3 regions of the Scandinavium manionii genome follow, and region 3 is predicted to be linked to each of the others. Evidence: riboswitches for the same ligand, from Rfam matches in the RefSeq annotation. Region 3 holds a riboswitch; each other region holds the start of a gene.
What was found. A riboswitch is a leader RNA that binds a small molecule or an ion and turns the genes downstream of it on or off. The one in region 3 is predicted to bind thiamine pyrophosphate.

Region 1 (5,196 bases), on a different contig from region 3:
AACAACGCCTCGCGGCTATGGAACAGAATAAGCCCAATATAAAACAGCACGCCCGCTGCCACAGCGGTCACCATCATCCGACGTTTCCCAAAGCGTTTAACGTAATAACCCGCAAGGATCATCGCCGGGATCTCAAGTGCCGCAGCGGTGCCCATCAAAAAACCTGCGAGCTTATCCGGCAGGCCTAAATCGCTGCTGATCCACAGCGGCATATCAATGATGTACATGGTATTGCAGGTCCACATCAGGGTGGAGGCCACAAACAGCATACGCACGTTTTTATCGCTCCAGCCGCTGACCTGCGTCAACGCCACCGTGGCGGGTTGTTCAACGCGCGCCACCGACGGCAGCGCAAACGCAATCAGGACCAGACTCAGGATAAAAATCCCGGCGGCAACGGAAAACATCACGGTGAAGCCGTAATTAAGCGCCAGCATAAAGGCCAGCGGCGGGCCAATCACCCACGCCAGCGAAAGCTGCGCACGCATCACCGAACTGAACATCACGACTTCGCGTGCCGAACTGTCGGCGTATTCACGCGCAAGGGCAAACAGCTGAGGCATGGCGCTATTCGCCAGCGACGCCAGCAGCACGCCGCAGGTGATAAGCGTCAGATAATGTCGATTAAAGGCAAACAGCAGCGCGTTGCCCACCGCCATCAGGCAGCAGAACAGTATCAGCTTGCGGCGGTCGCCCTGGTTGTCCGAGCGCTTCGCCAGCACCAGACTCACGGCAATCCCGACGATGGCGTTGGCGGTATAAAACAGGCCAATCCAGAACGGCTGCGCGCCCACTTCGCGGCTGAGAAACAGGCTCAACGTCGGCATCTGTAATGCACCCGCAATCCCCATCATAAATGCCACCAACATGAACGCGGCGTACACCCCGTTCAGTCGTCGTGCCATCGTCATCAGCCAGAGCATGATTAATCCTTACTCGCAAAAGGGAAACGAAAAAAGCCAGCAGAAGCATTCTGCTGGCGGGTCTTTCAAGGCTATCGCCTGATACCAATACTCAGTCACACATGATCAAGTCAAGTTAATGAGGATCCGAAGCCGGGCATGTAACGTCCCACTGCATCAAATCTTCCAGCATTTTCAGGCGCGTTCCTGCGACCAGGCGGGCCAGCCATGACGCTCCCTGCGTCGCCGAAAAGTACTGTCGATAAAACTCACAAGCAGTTAGCTTCTTCATATTCATCTCCTCACTTCATCGAGATTGATTATTGGCTTAATATGAGGATAAATAAATTGCTGGGTTTTCGTCAGGAGTTCCCCTTTTATGTCCTCTGGTCGTCTGCAACAACAGTTCATCCGTTTATGGCAATGCTGTGACGGGAAATCCCATGACACCACGCTCAACGAGCTGGCCGAACTGCTCAGCTGTTCGCGTCGCCATATGCGAACGTTGTTGAACACCATGGAGGACCGCGGTTGGCTGACCTGGCAGGCGGAAGCCGGGCGTGGCAAGCGGTCCCGCCTGACGTTTCTCTATACCGGGCTGGCGCTCCAGCAGCAGCGGGCGGAAGACTTACTTGAGCAAGACAGAATCGATCAACTGGTGCAACTGGTGGGCGATAAAGCCACCGTGCGGCAAATGCTGGTCTCACATCTGGGCCGCAGTTTCCGTCAGGGGCGACACATTATGCGGGTGCTTTACTACCGCCCGATGCGTAATTTACTGCCCGGCACGCCTTTACGGCGCTCGGAAACCCACATTGCGCGGCAAATTTTCAGCGCATTGACCCGTATAAATGAGGAAAATGGGGAACTGGAAGCGGATATTGCGCATCACTGGCAGCAAATTTCCCCTTTGCACTGGCGTTTTTATCTTCGTCCAGGCATTCATTTTCATCACGGTCGTGAACTGGAGATGGACGATGTGGTTCACTCCTTACAGCGAATCAATCCCCTACCGCTGTATTCCCACATTACCCGCATCGAATCGCCTACCACCTGGACGCTGGATATTCACCTTTCTCGCCCCGATGTCTGGCTACCGTGGCTGCTGGGTCATATCCCGGCGATGATCCTGCCGCGCGAATGGGAAACCATGAACAACTTTTCCAGCATGCCGGTGGGCACCGGGCCTTACGCCGTTTCGCGCAATAATCAGAACCAACTCAAAATCCACGCCTTTGACGACTTCTTCGGCTATCGCGCGCTGATCGATGAAGTGAATGTGTGGGTACTGCCGGAAATCGGGGACGAAGTGACCTGCGGCCTGACGCTGGAAGGCTCGACCGAAGGCGAAAAAGCGGTCGAAAGTCGCCTGGAGGAAGGCTGCTATTACCTGCTGTTTGATGCCCGCAGCCAGAAAGGGGTGTCTGACGACGTTCGCCGCTGGGTCAGCCAAATTCTCTCTCCTGCCAATCTGCTGTACCACGCCGACGAGCAGTATCAGGGTGACTGGTTTCCGGCTTACGGCCTGTTGCCGCGCTGGCACCATGCGCGTCCGGGCAAGGGCGACAAACCCGCTGGGCTGGAAACGCTGACGCTGACCTATTATCGGGAACATCTTGAACACAAAAACATTGGGCTGATCATGAGTCGCCTACTCGCCGAGCATCAGGTGACGCTGGAGATCCGGGAGATAAACTACGACGAGTGGCATCTCGGCGATATTCACAGCGACATGTGGTTAAACAGCGCCAACTTCACACTGCCACTGGATTTCTCGCTGTTTGCCCATCTGTTCGAAGTGCCGCTAATTCAGCACTGTATTCCGCTGGACTGGCAGCAGGCCGCCGCCGACTGGCAGTCCGGAGAGATAAATCTGGCCAACTGGTCACAACAGTTGATAGCCCAACGTTCGGTGGTGCCACTGATTCACCACTGGCTGCGCATTCAAGGACAGCGAAGTATGCGCGGCCTGCGCATGAACACCCTGGGCTGGTTTGACTTTAAATCGGCATGGTTTGCCCCGCCGGATCCATAAGGCTTTCTGAAAAGTCACAAACTCATTACAATAGCGCCGTTCTCAACGGGGTGCTGATATACAAAATCATTCGAGATGCAGAAGCCAACGCAGAGGCAGCTTGAAGGATGAAGTGTATGGGCTGAGATAATACCCGTCGAACCTGATCCGGATAACGCCGGCGAAGGGATTTGGGGCTCACTCAAAATCCTTTGCCACCCCTTAATTTGAGGTGCAAAGTGCTTAAAAAATTCCTGCCGTTACTGTTCCTGGCGAGCGTACCCGTTTTCGCGAAGCCTGTTCTCACCGTTTATACCTATGATTCTTTCTCCGCCGACTGGGGACCAGGGCCTGCGGTGAAAAAAGCCTTTGAAACCGACTGCAACTGCGAGCTGAAATACGTGGCGCTGGAAGACGGCGTGTCGCTACTCAACCGTCTGCGTATGGAAGGCAAAAACAGCAAAGCCGACGTGGTTCTGGGGCTCGACAACAATCTGCTCGACGCCGCCACGCAAACCGGGCTGTTCGCCAAAAGCGGCGTGCCGACCACCGGCGTTAATGTACCAGGCGGATGGAAAAATGACACCTTCGTCCCGTTCGACTACGGCTACTTTGCGTTCGTCTATGACAAGAACAAGCTGAAGAATCCACCGAAGAGCCTGAAAGACCTGGTCGAAAGCCCGCAGAAATGGCGCGTTATCTATGAAGATCCTCGCACCAGCACGCCAGGTCTGGGCCTGCTGCTGTGGATGCAAAAAGTGTACGGCGACAATACCCCTGAAGCGTGGCAGAAACTGGCCGCCAAAACCGTCACCGTCACCAAAGGCTGGAGCGAGGCTTACGGCCTGTTCCTGAAAGGCGAAAGCGATCTGGTACTGAGCTACACCACTTCCCCGGCGTATCACATTATCGAAGAGAAAAAAGATAACTACGCCGCCGCCGATTTTGCCGAAGGCCATTACTTGCAGGTGGAAGTTGCCGCGCGCACCGCTTCAAGCAAACAGCCTGAGCTGGCCGAAAAATTCCTGAAATTCATGGTTAGCCCGGCGTTCCAGAAGGCGATCCCGACCGGCAACTGGATGTATCCGGTCACTCAGGTCACGCTGCCAGACGCTTTTAACGGCCTGGTGAAACCGAAAAATACGCTGGAATACACGCCGCAGCAGGTCGCCTCCGAACGTCAGAACTGGATTGCCGAATGGCAACGCGCCGTCAGCCAGTAATCGCCGGCTGGCTGCTGCCAGGCGTGACGGTTGCGACCTTAATGGTGGCCGTCGCGCTGGCCGCGTTTCTGGCCTTGTGGTTTAACGCTCCGTCGGCAAGCTGGAGCCGTTTTCTGCACGACAGCTATCTGTGGCACGTGGTCAGATTCTCCTTCTGGCAGGCGTTTCTCTCCGCCACGCTGTCGGTTATTCCGGCCATTTTCCTCGCCCGCTCGCTATATCGACGCCGATTCCCGGGCCGTCAAATCCTGCTTCGCCTGTGCGCGATGACCTTAATTCTGCCGGTATTGGTGGCGGTGTTTGGCATTCTCAGCGTTTACGGGCGACAGGGCTGGCTGGCCCAGTTGTGGCACTTATTCGGTTGGGAATGGACATTCTCGCCTTACGGTTTACAGGGCATTTTGCTGGCGCATGTATTCTTTAATATGCCGATGGCGACGCGTTTGCTATTGCAGGCGCTGGAGCAAATTCCTGGCGAGCAGCGCCAACTGGCGGCGCAGCTAGGGATGCGCGGCTTCACCTTTTTCCGCTTCGTCGAATGGCCGTGGATGCGGCGACAAATTCCGGCGATTGCCGCACTTATTTTCATGCTGTGCTTCGCGAGTTTCGCTACCGTGCTGTCGCTCGGCGGTGGTCCGCAGGCCACCACCATTGAGCTTGCCATCTATCAGGCGCTCAATTTTGATTATGACCCGGGCCGCGCGGCGATGCTGGCGATCGTCCAGATGCTGTGCTGTCTGGGGTTGATGCTCATCAGCCAACGCCTGAGCAAATCGCTGATGCCGGGAAACACTCAGCACGTCGGCTGGCGCGATCCGGACGACAGGCTGCACAGCCGCGTTATTGATATCACGCTGATCGCCCTCGCCCTGCTGCTGCTGCTGCCGCCGCTGATGGCGGTGATTGCCGATGGCCTGAACCGCAGCCTGCCGCAGGTACTGGCGCAGCCGGTACTCTGGCAGGCGGTGTGGACGTCACTACGCATCGCGGTGGCTGCAGGTTTTTTATGTATTACGCTGACCTTGATGCTGCTGTGGAGCAGTCGCGAACTGCATGC
Region 2 (5,196 bases), on a different contig from region 3:
AAAGCGCCGCCGACAGCCAGCGCTTGGCTTCAGGCACCGTTTCCAGCCAGTTTGCGTGACGCGGGCGCAGCGCCGCTAACGCCGCCGACAGCGTGCAGCCGGTGCCGTGAGTATTTTTGGTCTGCACGCGCGGCGCGGTGAACCGCATTTCTCCCTCAGCGGTAAACAGCCAGTCCGGGCTTTCAGCATCATCCAGATGCCCGCCTTTCATCAGCACCGCTTCGCATCCCAGCGCCCTCAGCGCGCGGCCCTGCTCGAGCATTTCGCGTTCGTTTTGCGCGTGCGGCGCTTCCAGTAGCGCGGCGGCCTCCGGCAAATTTGGCGTAATCAGTGAAACCTGCGGTAAAAGTCGGCTGCGCAACGTGGCGACCGCCGAGGCAGACAACAGCGGATCGCCGCTTTTCGCCAGCATGACGGTGTCGAGCACCACGTTTTCGATGCGATAGCGCGCCAGGCGTTCCGCAACGGCTTCCACGATATCCGTTTCCGCCAGCATCCCGATTTTGGTGGTGTCGATTCGTACGTCGCTGAACACCGAATCCAGCTGGGCAGCGACAAAATCAGGTTCGATCCGATAAACCGACTGCACGCCCCGCGTATTCTGCGCCACCAGCGCCGTCACGACCGAACAGCCGTAAGCGCCCAGCGCAGAGAAAGTTTTCAGATCTGCCTGAATCCCTGCCCCGCCGCTCGGGTCGGTTCCGGCGATGGTGAGTGCGTTAATCCGTTTCATGGCTGACCCTCTGCGTAAAGCGCGTCGAGGAAGGCGGCGACAAAACTGCCAGGCCCATTGCTGTTTTCCGTTGCAACACCACCAGCCTGTTTCATTAATCCGCAGGCCGCAGCGATATTATCGAGCCGGTCGCCCGATAACGCGCAACTCGCCGCCACGACTGCCGACAACGCACAACCGGTGCCCACCACGCGCGTCATCAGTGAGGAACCGCCCTTCACACTCGCCGTGCGCCGCCCGTCGGTGATGTAATCCACTTCACCGGTTACCGCTACCACTGTAGAAAATTGTCGCGCCAACGCCTGTGCTGCGGGTAACGCCGCCGCCGCGGTATCTGTGGTGTCGACACCACGCCCGCCGTGGCTCATGCCCGCCAGCGCCAGAATTTCGGAGGCATTGCCACGAATGGCGGCAGGCGAAAGCGCCAGTAACTGCTGACAAAATTCAGTGCGCAGGCTAAGCGCGCCGACCGCTACCGGGTCCAGCGTCCAGGGTTTGTGGTTCGCGTTCGCACTTTCCACGGCGGAACGCATCGCCGCCGCACGTGATTGGGTCAGCGTACCGACATTAATCAGCAGCGCGTCAGCGAGAGTCGTAAACTGCGGGGCTTCTTCGGCGTCAATGACCATCGCCGGAGATGCGCCCAGCGCCAGCAACACATTGGCGGTGAAGGTTTGCACCACGTCATTGGTCATGCAGTGAACGAGTGGCGAACGGTCGCGTAAAAGATGTGAAGTGTGCGCAAGTTGCGCGGAACTTAGAAGTTCGGGTTGCATGGGTCGCTCCTGCCAGTCGGTAAGAAGCGATACCCTGCGCGGGTTTCTGACTTCCCTACGCTGGCATTATCCAGATCAGGTGGTACGGGTATTTCTCAGCCTTCAACGAAGAAGGGCACCCCGAGTCATTTAAATCAAAATCAATAGGTTGGGATTAATATTTCGTTAATCCCTGGACAGGATAGTAATGCCAGCGGGAAGTCTTGTAAACGGTAAAGCGGCCTTCGTTAAGACACCGATGAAAACCAAGGGCCGAAGAAAATATTTATTGACTGCCTAACAATATTGGAAACGCTTATAAATATTTAGTCCAACTTAAATTATTTGAACTATAAGAGCTTTTCCGAAAAAAGGAATCACGTTAAAGGCTCGATTAATGTCGAAGCTGATCAGATCGCCACGGTAGTAGAGATTTTCGTAATTGACAGGCTAGCGCTCGCCAGATTGTATAAAGCCACCCTATCCTCATGGTTTTATCCATGCGGCGATGCACTCTTTCATCACCCGAAGGCGTTCATCCAGCGCGGCTTTCTCACTGAGATCCTTTTGATACAGGATGGACAGCGTCGACTGGTTGATCAGATAAAAGAAGCCCAGTGCCGAAATGTTGATGTTGAGTTGCATGACGTCGAGATGGGGTCTGACCGTTCCTTCACGGCTCCCGCGTTCCAGAAGACTTTTAGTGATGCTTATCCAGCTTTGGTTGATACCGACAGTCACCGCAGAATCTTTAAGATGCCGGGCTTTTAACTGGTTCTCACTATTCAGCAAGCGAATGAATTCTGGATTTTTGAGATAATATTGCCAGGTAAACTCAACCAGTTTCAGAATCGCTTCATCGGCAGGAAAATCATCCAGTAACAACGCAGCCTCATGCTTACGGATATCCCGGTAGGCATCTTCCAGCACCCGGGTAAACAGCACATCTTTGTTGGTAAAATAGTAATAAATAAGCTGTTTATTGGCATGAGCACGGGCGGCAATACTGTCTACCCGTGCGCCATCAAAACCTTTCTCAGCAAACTCAGCGCGCGCCGCCTGAAGAATACGAATCTGTTTATCGGCAGACGCGTTTTTATCGTTTTCCGTCTTTTTAACCACGCTCCATTCCTCGTCTTTCCCTGCTTTTTTTAACATTATAGTGCCTCAATTTGGCGGTAAAACAAGTCTCAACTCATTTTCAACCAACTAGTTGGTTATGTGAAGTGTGTCAAAGTCAGAATAGGATCGGGATCCTATGATGAAATCATCAACCAGTTAGTTGAATAGTATTAACCCGGTTGGTGACTCCTTCAAGGAGTGCGTCAATCATAAAATTTGATAATGAGGTGAATGAATGTCTCAGATTTCCGTTGGCATTATCATGCATGGCGTAACCGGACGCATGGGGAAGAATCAGCACTTAATCCGTTCGATCGTCAGCATTCGCCAGCAAGGTGGCGTGATGCTGGCAAATGGCGATCGCCTGATGCCGGATCCGATTTTAATTGGTCGCAATGCGGAGAAAATGGCCGCGCTGGCGCAAGAGTTTGGGATCGAACGCTGGGGAACAGACCTTGATGAGGCGCTGAACAATCCCAACGACATTATCTTTTTTGATGCCGCTACCACGCAGGCCCGCCCTGCTCTTCTGAAAAAAGCAATCAGCAAAGGGAAACACGTTTACAGCGAAAAACCGGTGGCGATGAGCCTGGATGAAGCCCTGGATTTATACCATTTCGCCCGTGAGAAAGGCGTTTGTCATGGCGTGGTGCAGGACAAGCTATGGCTACCGGGTTTGCAGAAACTCAAACTGCTTAATGAATCCGGTTTCTTCGGTAAAGTGCTATCCGTACGCGGTGAGTTCGGCTATTGGGTGTTTGAAGGCAATCTGCAGCCCACCCAGCGTCCATCCTGGAATTATCGCAGTGAAGAGGGCGGCGGCATTATTCTGGATATGATTTGTCACTGGCGGTATGTCATTGACAATTTGTTTGGTGAAATTAAAAGCCTCAGTTGTATTGGCGCCACGCATATCCCTGAGCGCTGGAATGAACAACATCAGCCCTACCCGGCTACCGCAGATGACGCGGTTTACGCCACCTTTGAACTGCATAACGGCACAATTGTGCAAATAAACAGTTCCTGGTGCGTTCGCGTTCGCCGCGATGACCTGGTGACTTTCCAGGTTGACGGTGTGAAAGGCTCCGCCGTTGCCGGGCTGACAGACTGTTTTACTCAGGCCAGCGTCAATACGCCAAAACCAGTGTGGAACCCTGACGTGCGACAGACGCATAACTTCTTCGAAGACTGGGCAACGGTGCCGGACACCCAGATTTACGACAACGCTTTTAAAGTACAGTGGGAACTGTTTCTCCGTCATGTCTTTGGAGAAGGGCAATATCGCTGGGACCTGCTGGAAGGCGCAAAAGGTCTGCAACTGGTCGACCTGGCGCTGAAAAGCTGGAAAGAGCGCCGCTGGATTGATGTCCCTTCCCTGACTCGCTGAGGCCCAGTCTATGTCCAGACCCGATCCGCAAAAACTCTCTCTCAACACCGCAACGGTACGCCAGCAATGGGATCTTAAACAGATCATTGAAGGCTGCGCCCGTCACGGTATTCACGGAATTTCCCCCTGGCGCGATCAGGTGGCGCAACTCGGATTGCAGGAAACCGCCAGGCTGATAAGTGCGCATCAGCTCAGCGTCACCGGCTATTGCCGTGGCGGCATGTTCCCGGCCAACAGCGCCGAAGCACGCCATGACAACCTCATCGATAATTTTCGGGCAGTAGATGAAGCGCTAACGCTTAATGCCGCCTGCCTGGTGCTGGTCGTCGGTGGTTTGCCTGCCGGCTCGAAGGATTTAGCCGGTGCGCGCCAACAGATCCACGACGGACTGAACGCATTACTGGAATATTCGCGACCACGAGGCATGCCATTAGCTATCGAACCGCTTCATCCGATGTATGCCGCCGACCGCGCCTGTGTAAACAGCCTGAAACAAGCGAATGATCTGTGTGACGCACTGGGCGATGACGGGCTGGGCATCGCCGTCGATCTCTATCACACCTGGTGGGATGCCGATTTCCATCAGCAAATCATCCGTGCCGGACAAAAACGTCTGCTGGCCTTCCACATTTGCGACTGGCTCAATCCAACCCAGGATCTGCTGGAAGATCGCGGCATGATGGGAGATGGTGTGATTGATATCCGCGGATGCCGGCAGGCGGTGGAGGCTCAGGGATATCAAGGTTTCCATGAAGTCGAAATCTTCTCCCGCCATCACTGGTGGACAACAGATCCCGACGATGTTCTCGACACCTGCAAAACGCGTCATCAGGAGTACGGTTAAACATCCATTGTATCTGACAGAGCTGAAAAGCTGTTTTCGTCGTTCAACAGACATGTCGAGGAAAATATGAATACAGATACCCGAAAAATGATTCTGGTCACCGTCCTGTGTGGGCTGGGATACATGATGTACTCGGTTGACCGCATGACCGTATCCTCCGCTATCGGCCTGATTGCTGCTGAATTTGGTCTGGGCAAAGGTGAAAGCGGGATTCTGCTCTCTTCCTTCTTTTTTGGTTTTATTGTCTTCCTGTTCATTGCCGGGATCATTGCCGACAAGTTGAGTGGAAAGCCAGTCCTCATTCTCGGCCTGATGCTGTTCTCCTTTGCGACACTCCTGACCGGTGTCGCAGGCA
Region 3 (5,196 bases):
GGCAAAAACGGCTTCTTCCGCCGTTTTGGCTCCGGATGTATTCGGCAAAAGTGAAACGCCAGCATCCTGCAGTGGCTGGAGAATCGCATCATTGTGTTGACGCAGGTCGACGCGCTTCATCGCCAGTGTGACCAGTTGGCTACCAGAGGCCCGAATGGCATCGACCATTAGCTCAGACGACGCAAATTTTCCGGTGCCGGTGAACAGGTGTGATTCAAAGATTTTATCGGCGATACGTAACATGTCAGCCTCCGGCGATGGCCTGAAAAAGCAGGAGCGCATCGCCTTCCTGCAACGGATGTTCCGCCCATTGGGGGCGCGGTAAAATCTGCTGGTTGAGCGCCAGTGCGACGCCGGGTTTGTCCCGGTCGAGTTGTGCCAGCAGCGCCGCCACGTGTATCCCGGCTTCACATATCACGCGCTCATCGTTAACGAGAATGTGCATCAGCACCTCCGCATACTGGGCAATCAACTGAGCGTGTTCGGGTCAACGATCGCCAGTTGCCAGAACGCGCATCGAACAGACGCAGAACGTCCTGCGCCGTTTCCATTCCGCACAACAGTTTGATGGCTTCTAACGCCTGCAACGTGCCCATCACGCCAACAACCGGCCCGACGATCCCTGCGGTGCGGCAGTTGCGTTCGGGTTCCAGTTCATCGGGCCATACACAGCGATAGCAGCCATGCGTCAGCTGCGGGGTGACGACCATCAATTGCCCGCCAAAGCCGACAGCGCTGGCGGTGATCAGCGGCGTACCGTGTGCGACGCAGGCGGCGTTAATCGCCTGTCGACTTGCCATCGTATCGGTACAGTCGAGCACCACATCGGCCTGTTGAACCTGATGGTGGAGTGGCTCCTCGCTGAGGCGCTGGTTCAGCGCGATAAGCGTGATGTCCGGGTTGAGTTGCGAAAGCCGCCGTTGGGTAGCTTCTGATTTGGGTTGGTCTATATCTGCCGACGTAAACAGGATTTGTCGCTGCAAATTACTGATATGAACGTGGTCATCATCGGCCAGCACCAGCGTGCCGATGCCCGCTCCGGCCAGATATAGCGCTGCCGGTGAGCCCAGACCGCCGAGGCCAACAATCAGCACCCGACTGGCGAGCAGCTTCTGCTGCCCTTCAATTGCGATGTCGTCGAGCAAGATCTGGCGACTGTAGCGCATAAATTGATGGTCATTCATCGCCCGCTCCCGCCATTTCCAGCAGTTGCGCGGTGGCCAGCTGCCAGTCCTGCGCTTGAGTAATGGCGCTGACGACCGCAATACTGCCGACGCCGGTGGCCAGCACTGACGGGGCGCGTTCGAGGCTAATGCCACCAATCGCCACCGTCGGGTAATCGTTCAACCGCGCGATATGTCCAGCCAGCTGCGCCAGCCCTTGCGGGGCTGACGGCATCTGCTTGGTTTGTGTCGGAAAAACATGGCCAAGCGCGATGTACGACGGTTTCACCGCTAGCGCTACGTCAATTTCCATATCGTCATGCGTCGAAACACCGAGCCGCAGGCCTGCGTCACGGATAGCGTCCAGGTCGGTTACGGCCAAATCTTCCTGACCGAGATGCACCCCGTAGGCCCGATGTTTGACTGCCAGCCGCCAGTAATCATTGATAAACAGCCGGGCGCGATAGCGGTGGCCCAGCGCAATCGCGGCAATAACGTCCGCTTCCACTTCATCATCGGTTTTGTCTTTAATGCGCAGCTGGAGCGTGCGCACGCCGACGTCCAGCAAACGCGCAATCCACTCCACGCTGTCGACGACCGGATAAAGGCCCAGGCGCTGCGGCACCGCAGGGAAATCAGGCTGAATCATCAGGCTTCCTCCTTACGCAGATAGATTTCGCCACCTTTGGCGCGGAAGTTTTCTGACATATCCGCCATGCCCACTTCGATGGTCTGCGCCGCCGCGTAGTCGCGCACTTCCTGGGATATTTTCATCGAGCAGAACTTCGGCCCGCACATCGAGCAGAAGTGCGCCACTTTGCCGGATTCCTGCGGCAGGGTTTCGTCGTGATAGGCACGGGCGGTGAACGGATCGAGCGCCAGGTTGAACTGGTCTTCCCAGCGGAATTCAAAGCGCGCCTTCGACATGGCGTTATCGCGGATTTGCGCACCCGGATGGCCCTTCGCCAGATCAGCCGCGTGGGCGGCAATTTTGTAGGTGATAAGCCCTTGTTTAACGTCTTCTTTATTCGGTAATCCGAGATGCTCTTTTGGTGTGACGTAGCACAGCATCGCACAGCCGAACCAGCCAATCATCGCCGCGCCAATCCCGGAGGTGAAATGGTCATAGCCCGGTGCGATATCGGTGGTCAACGGCCCCAGCGTGTAGAACGGCGCTTCGTGGCAGTGTTCCAGTTCTTCGGTCATGTTGCGGCGGATCATCTGCATCGGCACGTGGCCCGGGCCTTCAATCATCACCTGTACGTCGTATTCCCAGGCGATTTTGGTCAGTTCGCCAAGGGTATGCAGCTCGGCAAACTGTGCTTCGTCGTTGGCATCCTGAATGGATCCTGGGCGTAGGCCGTCGCCCAGCGAGAGGGACACATCGTACGCGGCACAGATTTCGCAAATGTCGCGGAAATGCTGATACAGGAAGTTTTCCTGATGGTGCGACAAACACCATTTCGCCATGATTGAGCCGCCGCGGGAAACGATGCCGGTCAGGCGTTTGGCGGTCATCGGTACGTAGCGCAGCAGAACGCCCGCGTGAATGGTGAAGTAATCTACTCCCTGTTCCGCCTGTTCGAGAAGCGTGTCGCGGAATGCTTCCCACGTCAGGTCTTCGGCAATACCGTTCACTTTCTCCAGCGCCTGATAAATCGGCACCGTGCCAATCGGCACCGGGCTGTTGCGCAGGATCCACTCGCGGGTTTCGTGGATGTAGCGCCCGGTGGATAAATCCATCACCGTGTCTGCGCCCCAGCGCGTCGACCACACCAGTTTTTCCACTTCTTCTTCGATGGACGACGTGACCGCCGAGTTGCCGATATTGGCGTTAACCTTCACCAGAAAATTGCGGCCGATGATCATCGGTTCAGATTCCGGATGATTGATGTTGGCTGGAATGATGGCGCGACCGGCGGCGACTTCATCGCGTACAAATTCTGGAGTGATGTTTTCTGGCAGACGCGCGCCAAAACCTTCGCCCGGATGCTGGTGGCGTAACACTTCGCCACGAATGCGCTCGCGGCCCATGTTTTCGCGAATGGCGATGAATTCCATTTCAGGGGTGACGATCCCCTGACGGGCGTAGTGCAGCTGGGTCACGCATTTTCCCGCGACGGCGCGTTTGGGCGTCAGCAGGCCGGTGAACCGCAGTTCGTCGAGGCCATCGTCGGCCAAACGTTGTTTGGTGTAAGCGGAGCTGCGTTCATCCAGCGGTTCGCTATCATGGCGCGCGTCAATCCACGGCTGGCGCACTTTGGCCAGGCCCTGCTGCACGTTGATCGCAATATCCGGATCGCCATACGGGCCGGAAGTGTCATACACCGGCACGGCTTCGTTTTGTTCGAACTGAGGGTTATCTTTGGAGCCGCCAAGGAGCGTTGGGCTGAGCTGGATTTCACGCATCGGCACGCGAATATCGTCGCGAGAACCATTGAGATAAATCCGTTTTGAGTTGGGGAAAGCCGTACCTTCGAGGGTATCGATAAAGTGTTGGGCGTGTGCACGCTGTTCGCGGCGGGAGAGTTTAGTAGTAGACATAGCGCATTCCAGTGTATGGAGGAAATGGCTTGTCAGACGACGGATGAACTAAGAGATTACGCGCGCCATCAGGCGACGTAAAAATGTGTGACTCTTGTTCCCTTCGCAGGTACTAACCTGATCAGGTTCCGCGGATCCCGAATTAACGGTCTCAGCCCAAATGGGCACTCCGACAAGATAAAACCCCGCCAGCGGCGAGGTGAAGAATGTAAATTACTCGTTAACGCTTAAGAACTCAAGCAGGACGCGCAATCTGATTTTCATCGTTCGCGCTGCCGTTTAGCTTGTTATCCAGTGCCAGCGCAATCAGGCTGTCTTCCAGCGTAAAGCGGGCAGCGAGCGCTTCGCCGAGACCGGATAACACCCGTTGAAACTCCATGCAATTGTCGTCATCAATGGCGGTTTCCAGACTGGAATCATACATTTCCATAATTTGCTGGGTGTTGCCTTCGAGTTGCGGATAGAGCTTTGTTGCCGCCAAAAGTGGGTTTTCACCTTTCAATTCGCCGACAATGCGTTCATAAATACTGAAATGGCCGGCGGAGAGATAATCCACCAGGCGCTGACAAAAATCGTCCAGTGCTTTCTCGTTCAGACGCATATACGATCCTTTGCCAGGCTTAATGCCAACCAGATTGTAATAGGCGACGATCAACTGTTTACGTACCTGAAGCCATTGATCAACAAGCTGGTGGCTGCCGCCGACGCGCTCTGTCAGGCTTTCTAACTGGTTTAGCATGATGGACTCCGCATGTGAAAGAGCAAAACCGGCTTACCCAAAAATGTAAAAGCACTGTTAACAAAGTGCCAGTGAAGCGAAGGTAGTGCAATAGATATGGATCGTATAATTGAAAAATTAGATAGCGGCTGGTGGATTGTCAGCCACGAACAGAAATTATGGCTGCCTGGCGGCGAGTTGCCGCATGGCGAGGCGGAAAAATTCGATCTTGTCGGTCTGAATGCGATGCCAATCGGGGAATGGCAGGGAGAACCCGTTTGGCTGATTCAGCAGGCGCGACGCCAGGATATGGGCACGGTTCGTCAGGTGCTGGATCAGGACGTGGGGTTGTTCCAGCTTGCCGGGCGCGGCGTTCAGCTGACGGAGTTTTATCGCTCCCATAAATTCTGCGGATACTGTGGGCACACCATGCACCCGAGCAAAACCGAATGGGCGATGCTATGCAGTCACTGCCGCGAGCGTTATTACCCGCAAATTGCGCCGTGCATTATTGTGGCTATCCGCCGCGATGATTCGATTCTACTGGCCCAGCACTCGCGCCATCGCAACGGCGTGCACACGGTGCTGGCGGGGTTTGTCGAAGTGGGGGAAACCCTCGAACAGGCGGTGGCGCGAGAAGTGATGGAAGAGAGCAGTATCCGCGTTAAAAATCTTCGCTATGTGACCTCGCAACCGTGGCCGTTCCCGCAGTCGCTGATGACGGCTTATATGGCTGATTACGACAGCGGCGATATCGTGATCGACCCGAAA

Region 1: another riboswitch for thiamine pyrophosphate. It lies ahead of thiB (thiamine ABC transporter substrate binding subunit); the one in region 3 lies ahead of thiC (phosphomethylpyrimidine synthase ThiC).
Region 2: another riboswitch for thiamine pyrophosphate. It lies ahead of thiM (hydroxyethylthiazole kinase); the one in region 3 lies ahead of thiC (phosphomethylpyrimidine synthase ThiC).

What each region holds. Positions count from the first base shown of each region.
Region 1 is NZ_JALIGC010000038.1:142,637-147,832, forward strand. It holds gene MUU51_RS12560 (sugar efflux transporter) at 1-923, opposite strand, end outside; gene sgrT (glucose uptake inhibitor SgrT) at 1,039-1,194, opposite strand; gene sgrR (HTH-type transcriptional regulator SgrR) at 1,282-2,937, shown strand; TPP riboswitch at 2,974-3,124, shown strand; gene thiB (thiamine ABC transporter substrate binding subunit) at 3,156-4,139, shown strand; gene thiP (thiamine/thiamine pyrophosphate ABC transporter permease ThiP) at 4,115-5,196, shown strand, end outside.
Region 2 is NZ_JALIGC010000039.1:486,875-492,070, reverse strand. It holds gene thiD (bifunctional hydroxymethylpyrimidine kinase/phosphomethylpyrimidine kinase) at 1-733, opposite strand, end outside; gene thiM (hydroxyethylthiazole kinase) at 730-1,509, opposite strand; TPP riboswitch at 1,545-1,642, opposite strand; gene MUU51_RS16705 (TetR/AcrR family transcriptional regulator) at 1,975-2,646, opposite strand; gene MUU51_RS16700 (Gfo/Idh/MocA family protein) at 2,846-3,997, shown strand; gene MUU51_RS16695 (sugar phosphate isomerase/epimerase family protein) at 4,008-4,841, shown strand; gene MUU51_RS16690 (MFS transporter) at 4,908-5,196, shown strand, end outside.
Region 3 is NZ_JALIGC010000025.1:7,029-12,224, reverse strand. It holds gene thiG (thiazole synthase) at 1-243, opposite strand, end outside; gene thiS (sulfur carrier protein ThiS) at 245-445, opposite strand; gene MUU51_RS00315 (HesA/MoeB/ThiF family protein) at 429-1,184, opposite strand; gene thiE (thiamine phosphate synthase) at 1,177-1,812, opposite strand; gene thiC (phosphomethylpyrimidine synthase ThiC) at 1,812-3,707, opposite strand; TPP riboswitch at 3,789-3,889, opposite strand; gene rsd (sigma D regulator) at 3,943-4,446, opposite strand; gene nudC (NAD(+) diphosphatase) at 4,543-5,196, shown strand, end outside.